Regions from separate parts of the Micromonospora sp. NPDC048170 genome, predicted to be linked through region 2. Evidence: riboswitches for the same ligand, from Rfam matches in the RefSeq annotation. Region 2 holds a riboswitch; the other holds the start of a gene.
What was found. A riboswitch is a leader RNA that binds a small molecule or an ion and turns the genes downstream of it on or off. The one in region 2 is predicted to bind cobalamin.
Positions count from the first base shown of each region.

Region 1 (6,916 bases), on a different contig from region 2:
CGGACGATCGGTTCGGTCACCGACCGGGGCCTGAAGACCGCGAACTTCCACATGCTGCGCGAGGCGGCCATGCCCTCGGTCCTCACCGAGAATCTCTTCATCGACACCCTCGCCGACGCGAACCTGCTCAAGCGGGCCGACTTCATCACGGCCACCGCCCGGGGGCACGCGCAGGGCATCGCCGCCTACCTCGGTCTGAGCGCGCCCAACCCGCCCGCCTTCAGCACCATAGTGGACAACGCCACGGCGGGGCGGTTCACGGCGAGCACCAACTGGGGCACCTCCGCGTACTCCGCCCAGCGCTACGGGGCCGACTACCGGTTCGCCAACCCCACGCCCGCCAGTGACGCCGCCTGGTTCAAGGTCAACATTCCGGCGGCCGGCAACTACCGGGTCGAGGTGCGGCACCCGGCCGACCCCGGCTACAACAGCTCGGCCCCGCACGTCGTCGTCACCGCCTCGGGTAACCGTACGGTCAACGTGGACCAGCGCTCCAGCGGCGGCGCCTGGCGCTCGCTGGGCACCTTCGGGCTGGCCGCCGGAGACCGCAACCTGGTCGCCGTGAGCCGGTGGACCAGCACCACCGGCTACGTGGTCGCCGACGCCGTCCGGGTCACCCGGGTCTAGCCGTACCGCGGGTGGATCGGGATCGCGGGTCGACGCGATCCCGATCCACCCACCGCTCGACCCGTCGGGCGCTGTCAGTGCCGGTTGCCGAGTTCGCTCAACCGGCTGGTGCCTGCCGACGCAGGGCCGCGGCCTGGCTGACGGCGAACGCCGCGACCTCGACGGCCACGGCGACGAGGAGCACAGTGAACGCGCCGTCCCACGGCCGGACCGCCGTGAACACCGCGATTGCCGCCGCCGCGACGACGTTGACGGCGAGCACGCCGACCAGCCACCCGCGCAGCCGGGGACGACGGGCGACGCGGTGCAGTGCGTACGCCCAGCCGCCCACGGCAACCGCGATCGCGATGACGGCCACCGGTGGCACGGTTAACCGCTCGGACAGTGGGGCCACGAACAGGATCAGCGACGCCGCGGCGACCGCGCAGTAGATCGAGTCCAGTTGCAGCGAGAGCCGTCCCGCATGTCGAGTCCGCATGGCCGCGACGGTACCGCCGGTGGCGCGCGCCGACACCACCGTACCGGGGAGACGAGAGCTCTCCGAGCCGCCGTGGGTGGGCATCGACGCAGGCGTCGGCTCGCGATCGACGGGCGTAGCCTCAGGTCCCCACGACACGCCCGAGGCCGACATGTGGGGTGTGACAACGCCGCCGTCCCTATATATGGTGTCGAGCGCAGCTGGTTCGGCCGCTCATCCGGGGCGGTCGAGGCAAGAGGGAACCCGGTGGGAATCCGGGACTGCCCCGCAGCGGTGAGTGGGAACGACCGCCGTCATCAGCACTGGGCCGCCATCGGCCTGGGAAGCGACGGCCAGTAGGAGACCGGCGAGCCCGGTCGCGCCCGCGAGTCCGAAGACCTGCCAGTGCGCCGTACGCCCGCGTCCGGGTGCGCGGCGGTCCGAGGCCGCGTGGGACGGCCGACGCCATGCTGACGCGTGCCCTGCGGCGCGTCGTCGTCGGTGTCCGCTCCCCGCGTGCCCAGGAAGTCCGTCTGGGATCAAGGCTCGCGAGGAGTGAGTGGTGACTGTCACCGAGGTTGTTCCGACCGCCGGCACGGCGGCCGACGATACGGCCCTGGCCGGCCAGCGGCGACCGCAGATGCACGTCCGCAAGCGCGACGGCGGCACCGAACCGGTCGACGTCAACAGGATCGTCCGGGCCGTCGAGCGGTGGGCCGGCGACCTCGCCGACATCGACCCGCTGCGGGTGGCGACCCGGACGATCAGCGGCCTGTACGACGGGGCGACGACGGCCGAACTGGACCGGCTGTCCATCCAGACCGCCGCGGAGATGATCGGCGAGGAGCCGCAGTACTCGCGGCTGGCCGCCCGCCTGCTGGCCGGGTACGTCGACAAGGAGGTCCGCAGGCAGGGCATCGGCTCCTTCAGCGAGGCGATCCGTCGGGGCCACGCCGAGGGCCTGATCGGCGACGACACCGCCGCGTTCGTCGCCGCCCACGCCGCCGCCCTCGACGACGCCGTGGACCCGCGCGGCGACCTGCGGTTCGAGTATTTCGGGCTGCGCACGGTGTACGACCGGTACCTGTTGCGCCACCCGACGAGCCGGCTGGTGATGGAGACGCCGCAGTACTGGCTGCTGCGGGTGTCGTGCGGCCTGTCCCACGCCGTGGACGAGGCGATCGAGTTCTACCGGCTGATGTCGAGCCTGGCGTACCTGCCGAGTTCGCCGACGTTGTTCAACTCCGGCACCCGGCACACCCAGATGTCCTCCTGCTATCTGGTCGACTCGCCGCGCGACGAGCTCGACTCGATCTACCAGCGGTACGCGCAGGTGGCGAACCTGTCGAAGTTCGCCGGGGGGATCGGCATCGCGTTCTCCCGGGTCCGTTCCCGGGGCGCGCTGATCAGGGGCACCAACGGGCAGTCCAACGGGATCGTGCCGTGGCTGCGGACGCTGGACGCCTCGGTGGCGGCGGTCAACCAGGGCGGCCGGCGCAAGGGCGCGGCCTGCGTGTACCTGGAGCCGTGGCACCCGGACGTCGAGGAGTTCCTCCAGTTGCGGGACAACACCGGCGAGGACGCCCGGCGCACCCACAACCTGAACCTGGCCAACTGGATCCCGGACGAGTTCATGCGGCGTGTCGAGTCCGACGGGGTGTGGTCGCTGTTCGACCCGGACGTGGTGCCGGAGCTGCCGGATCTGTGGGGGGAGGAGTTCGACGCGGCGTACCGGGAGGCCGAGCGGCAGGGCCGGTACGTGCGGCAGGTCCGGGCGCGGGAGCTGTACGGGCGGATGATGCGGACCCTGGCCCAGACCGGCAACGGGTGGATGACGTTCAAGGACGCCGCGAACCGGCTGTGCAACCAGACCGCCGAGCCGGGCAACGTGGTGCACCTGTCCAACCTGTGCACCGAGATCGTCGAGGTCTCCAGCGACGCCGAGACCGCCGTGTGCAACCTCGGGTCGGTCAACCTCGCCGCCCACCTCACCGGCGGCGGCATCGACTGGGAGCGGCTGCGCGCCACCGTCCGCACCGCCGTGACGTACCTCGACCGGGTCATCGACATCAACTACTACCCGACGCCGCAGGCGGCGGCGAGCAACCCCCGCTGGCGGCCGGTCGGGCTCGGGCTGATGGGTCTGCAGGACGTGTTCTTCGCGCTGCGGCTGCCGTTCGACTCCCCGGCCGCCCGGGAGTTGTCGACCCGGATCAGCGAGGAGCTGTACCTGACCGCCCTGGAGACCTCCGCCGACCTGGCGCAACGGCTGGGTGCCCACCCGGCGTACGGGCAGACCCGGGCGGCGCGCGGGCAGTTGCAGCCCGACCTGTGGGGTGTGGCGGGAACCCAGGCGGCGAGGTGGACCGCGCTGCGGGAACGGGTCGCCGCGTACGGGCTGCGCAACTCGCTGCTGGTGGCGGTCGCCCCGACCGCCACCATCGCCTCGATCGCCGGTTGCTACGAGTGCGTCGAACCGCAGGTGTCCAACCTGTTCAAGCGCGAGACCCTGTCGGGGGAGTTTCTCCAGGTCAACACCGCTCTCGTACGTGAGCTGAAGGCCCGGGGCCTGTGGACGGAGCGGATCCGGTCGGCGATCAAGCGTGCCGAGGGATCGGTGCAGGACGTCGCGGAGCTGCCGGCCGAGGTGCGGCAGTTGTTCCGCACCGCGTGGGAACTGCCGCAGCGGGCGTTGATCGACCTGGCCGCCGCCCGTGGCCCCTTCATCGACCAGTCCCAGTCGCTGAACCTGTTCCTGGCCGCGCCGACGATCGGCAAGCTCTCCTCGATGTACCTGTACGCCTGGAAGGCCGGGCTGAAGACCACCTACTACCTGCGTTCCCGCCCGGCCACCCGGATCCAGCAGGCCACCGTCGCGCCCGCCGGACCGGCCCGTGCCGCCGGCGTGGTCACGGCACCCGCGGCCGTGGACGAGGCGCTGGCCTGCTCCCTGGAGAACCCCGAGTCGTGCGAGGCCTGCCAGTGACCACCACGACCACCAGCGACCCGAGGACCACTCACATGCTGCTCGACCCGGGGATGGATCTCACCCTCCGCCCGATGCGCTACCCGCACTTCTTCGACCGGTTCCGCGACGCCATCCGCAACACGTGGACCGTGGAGGAGGTCGACCTGCACGCCGACCTCGCCGACCTCGACCGGCTCTCCCCGGCCGAGCGGCATCTGGTCAGCCGCCTCGTCGCGTTCTTCGCCACCGGCGACACCATCGTCGCCAACAACCTCGTGCTCAACCTCTACCAGCACGTCAACTCGCCGGAGGGCCGGCTCTACCTGTCCCGGCAACTGTTCGAGGAGGCCGTGCACGTCCAGTTCTATCTCAACCTGCTCGACACGTACGTGCCCGACGAGACCGAACGCTTCGCCGCGTTCGACGCCATCGAGAACATCCCGTCGATCCGGCGCAAGGCCGAGTTCTGCTTCCGCTGGATCGACTCCCTGCACGACCTGCGTGAGCTGCGTACCCGCGAGGACCGGCGGACGTTCCTGCTCAACCTCATCTGCTTCGCCGCCTGCATCGAGGGGTTGTTCTTCTACGGCGCCTTCGCCTACGTCTACTTCCTGCGCTCCCGGGGGCTGCTGCACGGCCTGGCGTCCGGCACCAACTGGGTGTTCCGCGACGAGTCCATGCACATGGCCTTCGCCTTCGACGTCGTGGAGACGGTCCGAGAGGAGGAGCCGGACCTGTTCGACGACGAGCTCGCCGGTCAGGTCCGGCAGATGCTCACCGAGGCCGTCGAGTGCGAGGTCCAGTTCGCCGAGGACCTGCTCGGCCAGGGCGTGCCGGGGATGTCCCTGACCGACATGCGGGAGTACCTGCAACACGTCGCCGACCGGCGGCTCGCGCAGCTCGGCCTCCCCGTGCACTACGGGTCGTCGAACCCGTTCGCGTTCATGGAGTTGCAGGACGTGCAGGAGCTGTCCAACTTCTTCGAACGGCGCGTGTCCGCGTACCAGGTGGGGGTGAGCGGCACGGTCGCCTTCGACGACGACTTCTGAGGTGGTCGTGACGCCCGGGCCGCCGCGCGGCGGCCCGGGCGTCAGGCTGGCCGGGCACGGTCCGGGGGCGCCGACGATTCAGGGGCGCGGCGACGGCGCAGGTCCGTGCGGCTGTCCCGCCGCGAGGTGGGCGATCTATGCTCCTGGTGGCTCGCCGCCGTCGGTGGCGCGGCCGGGGCGGGGGGACGGTTCGAAGTGGGTGCACCGACGCTGCTGGTCTCGCTGACCAGGGCGAATGCCTACCGGGGGATCGGGGCGGCGGTAGCGGCGGCACCCCACGGCGCGGTGGTCGTGGTGGAACCGGGCCGCTACGACGGGCAGGTGGTCGTCCGGGCGAAGGCCGTCACGATCCGGGCGGCCGTGCCGGGCGGGCCGCCGGTGGTGGTGGAGACGGGCGCCGCCGCACCCGCCGTGTACTGCGAGGACGCTCAGGTCGTGCTCCAGGGACTGGTGCTGCGCACGTGGAGCGCGGACTCGCCGGCGACGGTGTCGGCGCTCCGGGCTGCCCTGACGGTCGAGTCCTGTGTCGTCACCGGGCAGGCCTTCAACGCCGTGCTCTGCGAGCGGAGCACCACCCACCTGCGGATGTGCGACGTCAGCGGGATGCGCCGGGGCGTGGCGTTCGTCGACGGCAGCGGGGTGGTCGAGAACTGCCGGCTGTGGGACCTCGACGAGTACGCCGTCCTGTCCAAGCGGGACAGCCGACCGACCGTGCGGCACTGCCAGGTCCGGGACGTGGACCGGGGCTTCGAGGCTTTCGAGGGCGGTGGCGGCGCCGTCGAGGACTGCCACTTCACCGGCGTACGCGTGGGGGCCGTCACGGCGGGCGGACGGTCCCGGCCGACGGTGCGGCGGTGTCGGGTCACCGGCGGCCGGGGCAGTGGGCTGGTGTTCAGCGGGTCCGTCGGCGGCCTGGTCGAGGACTGCGAGTTGACGGACCTCCAGGGTTGCGGAATCGAAATCTCCGGCGGCGCCGAGCCCGACGTCCGCCGCTGCCGGATCGAGGGGGCCGGCCGGAACGGCATCTATGTCAGCGCCGCGCGCGGGACGTTCTCCGACTGCGACGTGACGGCCAGCCGGCTGCCCGCGATCGCCGTGGTCGACGGGGCGGCACCGCTGGTCCGCGGCGGCGTCCTGCACGGGGCGCGGGAGGACGCGCTGCTCGTCCGGGCCGCCGCCGGCCGGTACACCGACCTGCGGATCGAGGATCCCGGCCGGTACGGGGTGGTGGTGGAGGGCGGCGACCCGACCTTCACGGACCTGACGACGAGCGGTGGCGAGGCGGGCGTGGTGCTCGACGGCACCGTCGAGGCGGACGTCCGGATCGAGGGCGCCACCATCGGGGGCGCGGCGAACAGCGGGATCGCCGCCGGAGGGCCGGGCCGGCTCACCGGTACGCGCCTCCGCGTGGAGAACGCACCGGTGGGCCTGGCCGGCGCCGGCACGATCTCGATCACCCTCACCGATGCGGTGTTCTCCGGCGGCGCCGTCGGCGTGGCCGGGGCGGGCCAGGCCGGCCTGCACCTCTCCGACAGCACGGTCACCGGGACCACCGGCTCCGGGGTGCTGCTGCGGGAGCAGTCCAGGCTGACCCTGCGCAGAAGCACGCTACGTGACTGCGGCGGGGACGGCGTGCAGGTGGAGACGGATGCCCCGGTGCTGGTCGACCGGTGTGAGTTCGTCGACGTCACCGGCGAAGCGGTACGGGGCGGTGACCGTACGCAGGTGGCGGTGACCGCCCCGGAGCAACCGGAGGAGCCGGTCGGAGCGGCTCCCGGCGACCGGGCCCGGTCCGACGGCTCGCAGGGCCCGGCC
Region 1 is NZ_JBEZMR010000021.1:49,173-56,088, reverse strand. It holds gene AB0D32_RS23035 (N-acetylmuramoyl-L-alanine amidase) at 1-627, shown strand, start outside; gene AB0D32_RS23030 (hypothetical protein) at 725-1,105, opposite strand; cobalamin riboswitch at 1,290-1,506, shown strand; gene AB0D32_RS23025 (ribonucleoside-diphosphate reductase subunit alpha) at 1,725-4,070, shown strand; gene AB0D32_RS23020 (ribonucleotide-diphosphate reductase subunit beta) at 4,106-5,101, shown strand; gene AB0D32_RS23015 (right-handed parallel beta-helix repeat-containing protein) at 5,207-6,916, shown strand, end outside.
Region 1: linked by a shared signal. The riboswitch ahead of AB0D32_RS23025 (ribonucleoside-diphosphate reductase subunit alpha) and the one ahead of AB0D32_RS13965 (ABC transporter substrate-binding protein) in region 2 are both predicted to bind cobalamin.

Region 2 (6,916 bases):
AGCGCCCGACCCGCAGCATCCCGGGCGGCGGGTCGTCCAGTGCGCGGGACTCGGCGATCAGGTCGCGCAGTTGGCGGAACTCGGCACGGTCGAGGCTGAAGTACGTGCCGCTGGGCAGGATGAGGTACTGCTGATCTGCGGCAAGCGCGACGAAGAGTTCGTCGAACGGCACCTGCTCACCGCCGACCGTAACCTGTACCGACAGGTCGTACCAGTCCGGCTGCCCGCTGGTGTCTGCGCCGGCGAACGTGAAGACCGGGGTCTGCAGCGTCTCCTGGTACGCGGGGCCCTCGTCTTCGAACTGCGTGACAACGTCGACGCCGTCAAGGTCGGTCAGCCGGGGCACGATGTCGTTCAGGAACCGGATCATCGTGTCGCCGGCCACGTCGGCGGTGACCGCCAGCCGAGGCCCCGCAGGCGTTGACTCCAGCAGGCCCAGCGCCGGGTCGGCGACCATTTCGGTGACCCGCCGCACCACCTTCTCCCGGTCGGCGGCGTGGGCGACGGGTCCGGTCGCCCACAGCGGCTCCCGATGTTGGCGGTCAACGACCGGCAGCACCCACTCCCATCTCAGCGAGAGCCGATGCCCGGTCATGTGGTTCACCGTCAACGTCAACGCAGCCGCCCCGAGATCGGGAAACCGCACCGACGGATCCACCGCGACCACTTCCGCCTGCCGTAACAGGCTCGGATAGTACTGCTCGAAGAACCGTGCCTCGTCGTCGGCGGGAACCTGGATCGCCGGCTTCGCCAGCATGGCGGCGATGCCCGGCTCCAGCGGCCGCGCGAGCGGTGCGAGCCGCAGCACCCTGTCCTTTGGCCGCGGGGCATCCTGGCCCCGCACGCCCCACCAGGCGACGCCGTGGATCGGCTGGCCCACCAGCAGGGACGAATCCGGGGCGACCGGCATGCCGTCGGCCAGCAAGGTTGGTACGAGTAGCAGGCCGTCACTGGTCCGGTCGACCCGTATTGACACCCGCGCCGGTTCCCGGCACACGACGACGCGCCCGGCGGTCTTGCCGGCCTGCACCATCGGCAACCCGGTCTCCTGAGCCTCGCTGAGCAGGTCCCAGATCCGCCGGCTCGCGAACGCGTCGAGGTAGATCGTCTGCTGGTAGCCGCTGTAGTAGTGCCGGCCTTCGGTCGCCGTGGACAGCGCCAGGATCTCCTTGAGGAGTTGCCCGTGCCGCTGCACCCGCCTCGGCTGCCCGTAACAGGCGTAACTGAGATTCGACCAGTCAATCCCCGAGCGCACCCACCCGCTGCGACCTGGCACCACTGGGCGCAGGGCGATCCGCCGAGACGATTCCGCGCCGGCCTGCCCGGTAGCCGCGACGAGATCGAACTGCAACCCGACGCCGGCCGAGGCCGACTCCGGATCGGCGGAAGGCTCGGGCGCCGTACCGACCAGCGGGGACAGCGCGGTCTCCCACGCCGGTGGCGCCGCCACGGCCCGCGGGCGGGGCACACCTCCGGCCGACAGGACGGCGAGGATAACCGCGGCCGGATGGGCGCAGCCCGGGTCGTCACCGCAGCTACACGATCCCTGCACCGCCGTGATGTCGCCGCTCGGATCGGTGGACGCGACGGCGGTCACCGTGCCGGACAGGTCGCCACGGAGCCGGGCATAGGCGTGCCCGGCCTGCGGATCCCACTGCACGTCGACCAGCTCGCCGCAATTGAGGTGGGCCCGTGCCTGGACGAACAACCGTGTACCCACCGCCACACGCACGGACTCCTCGTCCTCGGTCAGCAGTAGCCGTGCCAAGGTCACCTCCACGACATCTGGCCCGGGCAGCCGCGAGCGTATCCTCCCGCAAGGTGGGCACTGCCCAGCGCCACCCGGGCCGTCCGCCCGCCGGCTCGGGCGCAGCGGACCGCGGCCCGCCGTGGTCGACCGGAGGCTGCCGCCGGTGTTGATGGACGTCGGGCCGATGCTGCACGCCGATGACGTCGTCGCGGGCAAGATGTCCGCCCTGTACACGCGAGCCGAGCCCGAGACTTCCTGGACATCGACGCGGCTCTCACGACCGGCCGCTCAGCCCAACCGCCCGTCCCCTGCTCAACACACGCCGAGGACACTGCCATCGGCGCGTGCACGCCCGGCTGACGACGCTGCCTGGAGCCCGCAACTGCGCCTGCGACGGGACTGTACAAATAGCACCGGAGCCCGACGGCGTACGGAATGGGGATGCGATGTCGAACCTGCTGGCCGCACTGCGGCCTGAGGCAGCTCGAACGCCGGGCGAGTATGTGGCTTTGCTGCGTCGGCTCCGGACGCTGTCGTGCCTGACCTACCGGGAGATCGCCGATCGGGCTGACACTGCGGGCGACGTCCTGCCCGCCAGCACACTGGCCGCCATGCTGGGACGCGCCACCCTGCCTCGAGAACAGGCGGTTGCGGCGCTGATCCGGGCTTGCGGGCTCGGACCAGACGATGTCGCGCGGTGGCTCGATGCTCGTCGTCGACTCGCCATGAGCGAGGTAACGGAGCACGAGCCGTCCATCGTCGATGCCGAGCCCGGCGACGTACCCGAGGAAACCGGGCCGGAACGTTCCCCTACCGACCCGGAGGCTGCCGACGCACCGGGGGACCCGATGCCGGTTGGCACCCCGGTCGCGAGCGCAGGACCGCGACGTGGCTGGCTTCCGCCCGCGGCGCTGGGCTTCGTAGCCGGTGCCGTGACCGCCACCGTGACGATGGCACTGCTGTCCGTCGGCGGTCCACCTGACTCGCCTCAGGCGCCGGACCATGCTTCGGCGAGCGGCGGCGCGTCGGTGTCGCAGGCTGCCATGCCCGCCCCCGGGCCCTACCGGTTGCGGCTGGCGCACACCGGGCTGTGCGTGACCGAACGTCCCGACTCCGATCTCGGTCACCTCTTCCAGACTAACTGCGCGGCAGCGTTGCCCGCCATGACACTCACGGCCGAGGGCGACCGAGTGTTCCGTATCCGCACCAAACACCCGCGGTTCGGACCGGGCTGCATGGGTGTCGACCATGCCAACAAGGACGTCAACGGGATGGTCGCGAACAGCTTCTGCGACACCGGCGGCGGCCAGGACTTCCGTTTCGAACCGGTTATCGTCCCGGCGTTGGGATACCGCATCCGCCCGGTTCACAGTGACATGTGCCTCGGCGTCGTCAACGGCGCCACCGGTGACTGGGCACCGGTCCGCCAACTCGCCTGTGACGCCAACGCCGCTGGTCAGATCTTCCTGCTCGACCCGGCCTGATGCCGCCGCACCCCCTCGCCTGAGTTAACGGCGAGGGCGTCTCGAACGGTTCGGATCTGTTCGGAACACGGGCGGGACCTGCCGTTCGCCCCTGACAGCCGGTACAGGTAATCAGCAGCAGACGCAGTGATCGGCGGCTGCCCGGGGGATGGGCCGCTTCGGCGCAGGAACCGACAGGGACCGGAGGAGAAACAATGCCGCTACGAGCAGAACAACCGGATCCTTGCAAAAACACCGACCACGCCATAAGGTTCGAGAATGACTAGCATCAATATCTCGCGACGCCGGCTATTGCTCGCGACAGCAGCAGGAATGACCGCCCCGCTACTACTGGAAACACCCTCATTCGCCGACGCGAACAACACCCGCCGCCTGATCTCCAACCTCGCCGAAAGTGAAGTCGGATCAGCCGAGAGCGGAAACAACTACTACCCGATCCGCTACAAACTCAACAGCAACATCATACGGCCAGCCGAATGGTGCGGCGTGTTCGTGAACTACTGCTGGGCCCATGGCGGAGCCACCAAGAAGCCCAGCATGAAAGGCTCGGGCACCGCTCAAGGGCACTGGGCCACCTACTGGCAGGACTGGGCGAAGCGAAACGGCCGCTGGACGGGACTGTCGGGCACACCCGCCATCGGCGATGCCGTGGTCTACGGCAACTACGCCGTTTCCGGACACATCGGAATCGTCGTCGGCGTACGGGGTTCCGGCTCCAGCCGCGAAATCATGACCGTCGAAGGCAACGTCGGCAACAAGGTGACCCAATTCGGCTGGCGTAAACCCAGCTCCATGTATGTCACCCGCAACGGCGTCAGGCGTTACGTCTCCGGCTACGCGCGTCCGGTCTAGCTGATCCTGCACCGTTGAGAGGCCGGCGCGGGCCCTGACCAACCGCAGAAACGGCCCTTGGCTGATGATGCCCTCATCCAGAGAGAGCATCGGCAGCCAAGGGCCGCTCTGGTGACCAAATCCACCGGGGAACCGGAACCCGACGAACGCCGGCGCAGGCGGGATCGTCCACCGACCCGCCGCCATCGCAGACGCCGGAGGCGACTCCGCCTCTATCGCCACCTGGATGGCCAAAGTCAACGCCAACGCGACACAGCAACAACGCAAGAACAAGTCCCGACCGCCTGAACGAAGCCGACATCCGACGCCTCGTCGGCAGCTTCGACGAGATCCGCAACACCCTGCGGAACGTCCACAGCGAGGACAAGAGCAACGTCTACCGCGGGCTACGGCTCGCCTCACCCGCTCCATCCGGGAGGACCACCTCCTGGACCGCATCCGACACGACCGCGGACTGCACGTGCGAGCGGGCACGGTGAACCAACGTGGTCTCCGACCATGACCTTAACCACGGTGACGGGACCGCCTGCTTTGGTTAGGGTGGCCTCGCCGTGGTGTTCGGGAAGCCGGTGTGAGACCGGTGCGGCCCTCGCCACTGTGATCGGGATGCTGGAGGCCACCTAAAGGTCACTGGGCGCATGCCTGGGAAGGCCGGCCGCCGGCGCACCACCCGTCAGCCAGGAGACCGGCCACGGCACCTGCACGACCCGTCCACGAGGTGCTGGAAGGTGGTCCCGTCATGCGGTCCCCTGTGTCCTGGCGCGTTGCTGCGCCGCTGTCCGTCCTTCTCGCCCTGGTCGGCGGCTGCGCCGCGACCGGCGACAAGAAGCCGGCCACCACGGCGTCCGCCGCGGCCGGGCCAGTCGCACTCACCAACTGCGGCACACCGGTCACAGTCACGAAGCCCCCGGTGCGGGCGGTGACGATGAACCAGTCCGCCACCGAGATCATGCTGGCGCTCGGTGTGCAGGACCGGATGGCCGGCACCGCCTACCTCGACGACCGGGTGCTGCCCGAGTACGCCGCCGCGTACACGAAGGTGCCGGTACTGGCCAAGGAGTACCCGTCGAAGGAGAAGCTGCTCGACACCGCGCCGGACTTCGTCTATGCCTCCTTCGCGAGTGCGTTCAGCGACGAGGGGGTCGGCGACCGCGCCGAATGGCAGCGGCTGGGCGTGGGCACGTACATCTCCGCCGCCGGCTGCCCGAAGGACACACGACCGGCGAAGCTGACGATGGATGACGTGTTCGCCGAGATCCGTGACATCGCCGCGATCTTCGGCGTTGGAGAGCGGGCCGAGACGCTGATCGCCGACCAGCAGGAGCGCATCGCAAAAGCGTCAGCGGGCGCGAAGGGCACGCGGGTGCTGTGGTGGGACGGCGGCAACGACACGCCGAGTGCCGGCGCCTGCTGCGGCAGCCCAGCCATGATCATGTCTGCGGCCGGGGTCACCAACGTCTTCGCCGACCTGGGCGGCAGTTGGGCCGGCACCAGCTGGGAGACCGTCGTCGAGCGCAACCCGGACGTCATCGTGCTCATCGACGCGAGCTGGGACCCCGCCGCTGCCAAGCAAGCGTTCCTCGAAAAGCATGCGACGCTCAAAGACCTGCCCGCCGTCCGGGACAAGCGGTACGTCGTCCTGGACTTCTCCTCCACCTCCGCAGGCGTGCGGAACGTACTCGCCGTCGAGGCCCTGGCCCGGGGTGTCGGCGGGGTGGGCAACTGACCGCCACTACCACCCGGCTGACGCAGGACCCGGCACGGCCGGTTCGGGCGGTACGCATGGTGGCCGTGGTGGTCGTGCTCGCGGGCGGCCTGTTGCTGTCGGTGGCTGCGGCCGTGACGGTCGGGCCGGCGGACCTGTCGCTAGGCACCGTGTGGTTGGTCATCACCAACCATCTCGGCCTGACGAGCGCCGACGTGCCGTTGCTGCGCGACCACATCGTGTGGGAGCTGCGGCTGCCGAGGGTGCTGGGCGCCGCCGTGGTCGGGGCCGGGCTCGCCGCCTCCGGGGCGGTCATGCAGACCGTCACCCGCAACCCGCTCGCCGACCCGTACCTGTTGGGCGTCTCCTCCGGAGCGTCGCTGGGCGCCGTCGCCGTTCTGGTCCTGGGCCTCGGCGCGGGTGCTGCGGCGCTCACCGGGGGCGCGTTCGCGGGGGCGCTCGCCGCGTTCGCCGTCGTGGTCGCTGCCGCCGGCCGGCGCGCGGTCCTGCAACCGACCCGGGTGGTGCTGGCCGGCGTCGCCGTCGCGCAGCTGTGCGCCGCGCTGACCTCGTTCGTGGTCATCTGGGCGGCCGACCCGCACGCGACCCACAGCATCACCTTCTGGCTGTCCGGCTCGCTCGCCCGCGCCGACTGGGCTGCACTCGGATGGGCGGTGCCGGTGCTCGCGGCAGTGTTCGCCGTGATTCTCTGGCATGCCCGTGCGCTCAACACGTTCGCGTTCGGCGAAGAGGCCGCCGCCGCCCTCGGCATTGACGTCGGGCGTGTCCGATGGCTGCTGCTGGTCACCACCGCGCTGCTGACCGCCGTGCTGGTCGCGACCAGCGGCGCGATCGGCTTCGTCGGCCTGATGCTGCCGCACGCCGCGCGGCGGTTCACCGGCCCCGACCACCGGCGGCTGCTGCCGATCGTCGTCCTCGCCGGAGCGATCTTTCTGATCTGGGTGGACACCGCGGCCAGGACCCTTTTCGAACCCCGCGAGCTGCCGGTGGGCGTGCTGACCGCCCTGCTCGGGGTACCCGCGTTCGTGCTACTGCTGCGCCGACGGAATGGGAACGCCTGATGCTCGACATCCGCGATGTCTCGTGGTCAGTGCCGGCCGCTCG
Region 2 is NZ_JBEZMR010000008.1:65,487-72,402, reverse strand. It holds gene AB0D32_RS13980 (DEAD/DEAH box helicase) at 1-1,768, opposite strand, end outside; gene AB0D32_RS13975 (helix-turn-helix domain-containing protein) at 2,197-3,234, shown strand; gene AB0D32_RS13970 (CHAP domain-containing protein) at 3,493-4,086, shown strand; cobalamin riboswitch at 4,622-4,795, shown strand; gene AB0D32_RS13965 (ABC transporter substrate-binding protein) at 4,826-5,812, shown strand; gene AB0D32_RS13960 (iron chelate uptake ABC transporter family permease subunit) at 5,869-6,873, shown strand; gene AB0D32_RS13955 (ATP-binding cassette domain-containing protein) at 6,873-6,916, shown strand, end outside.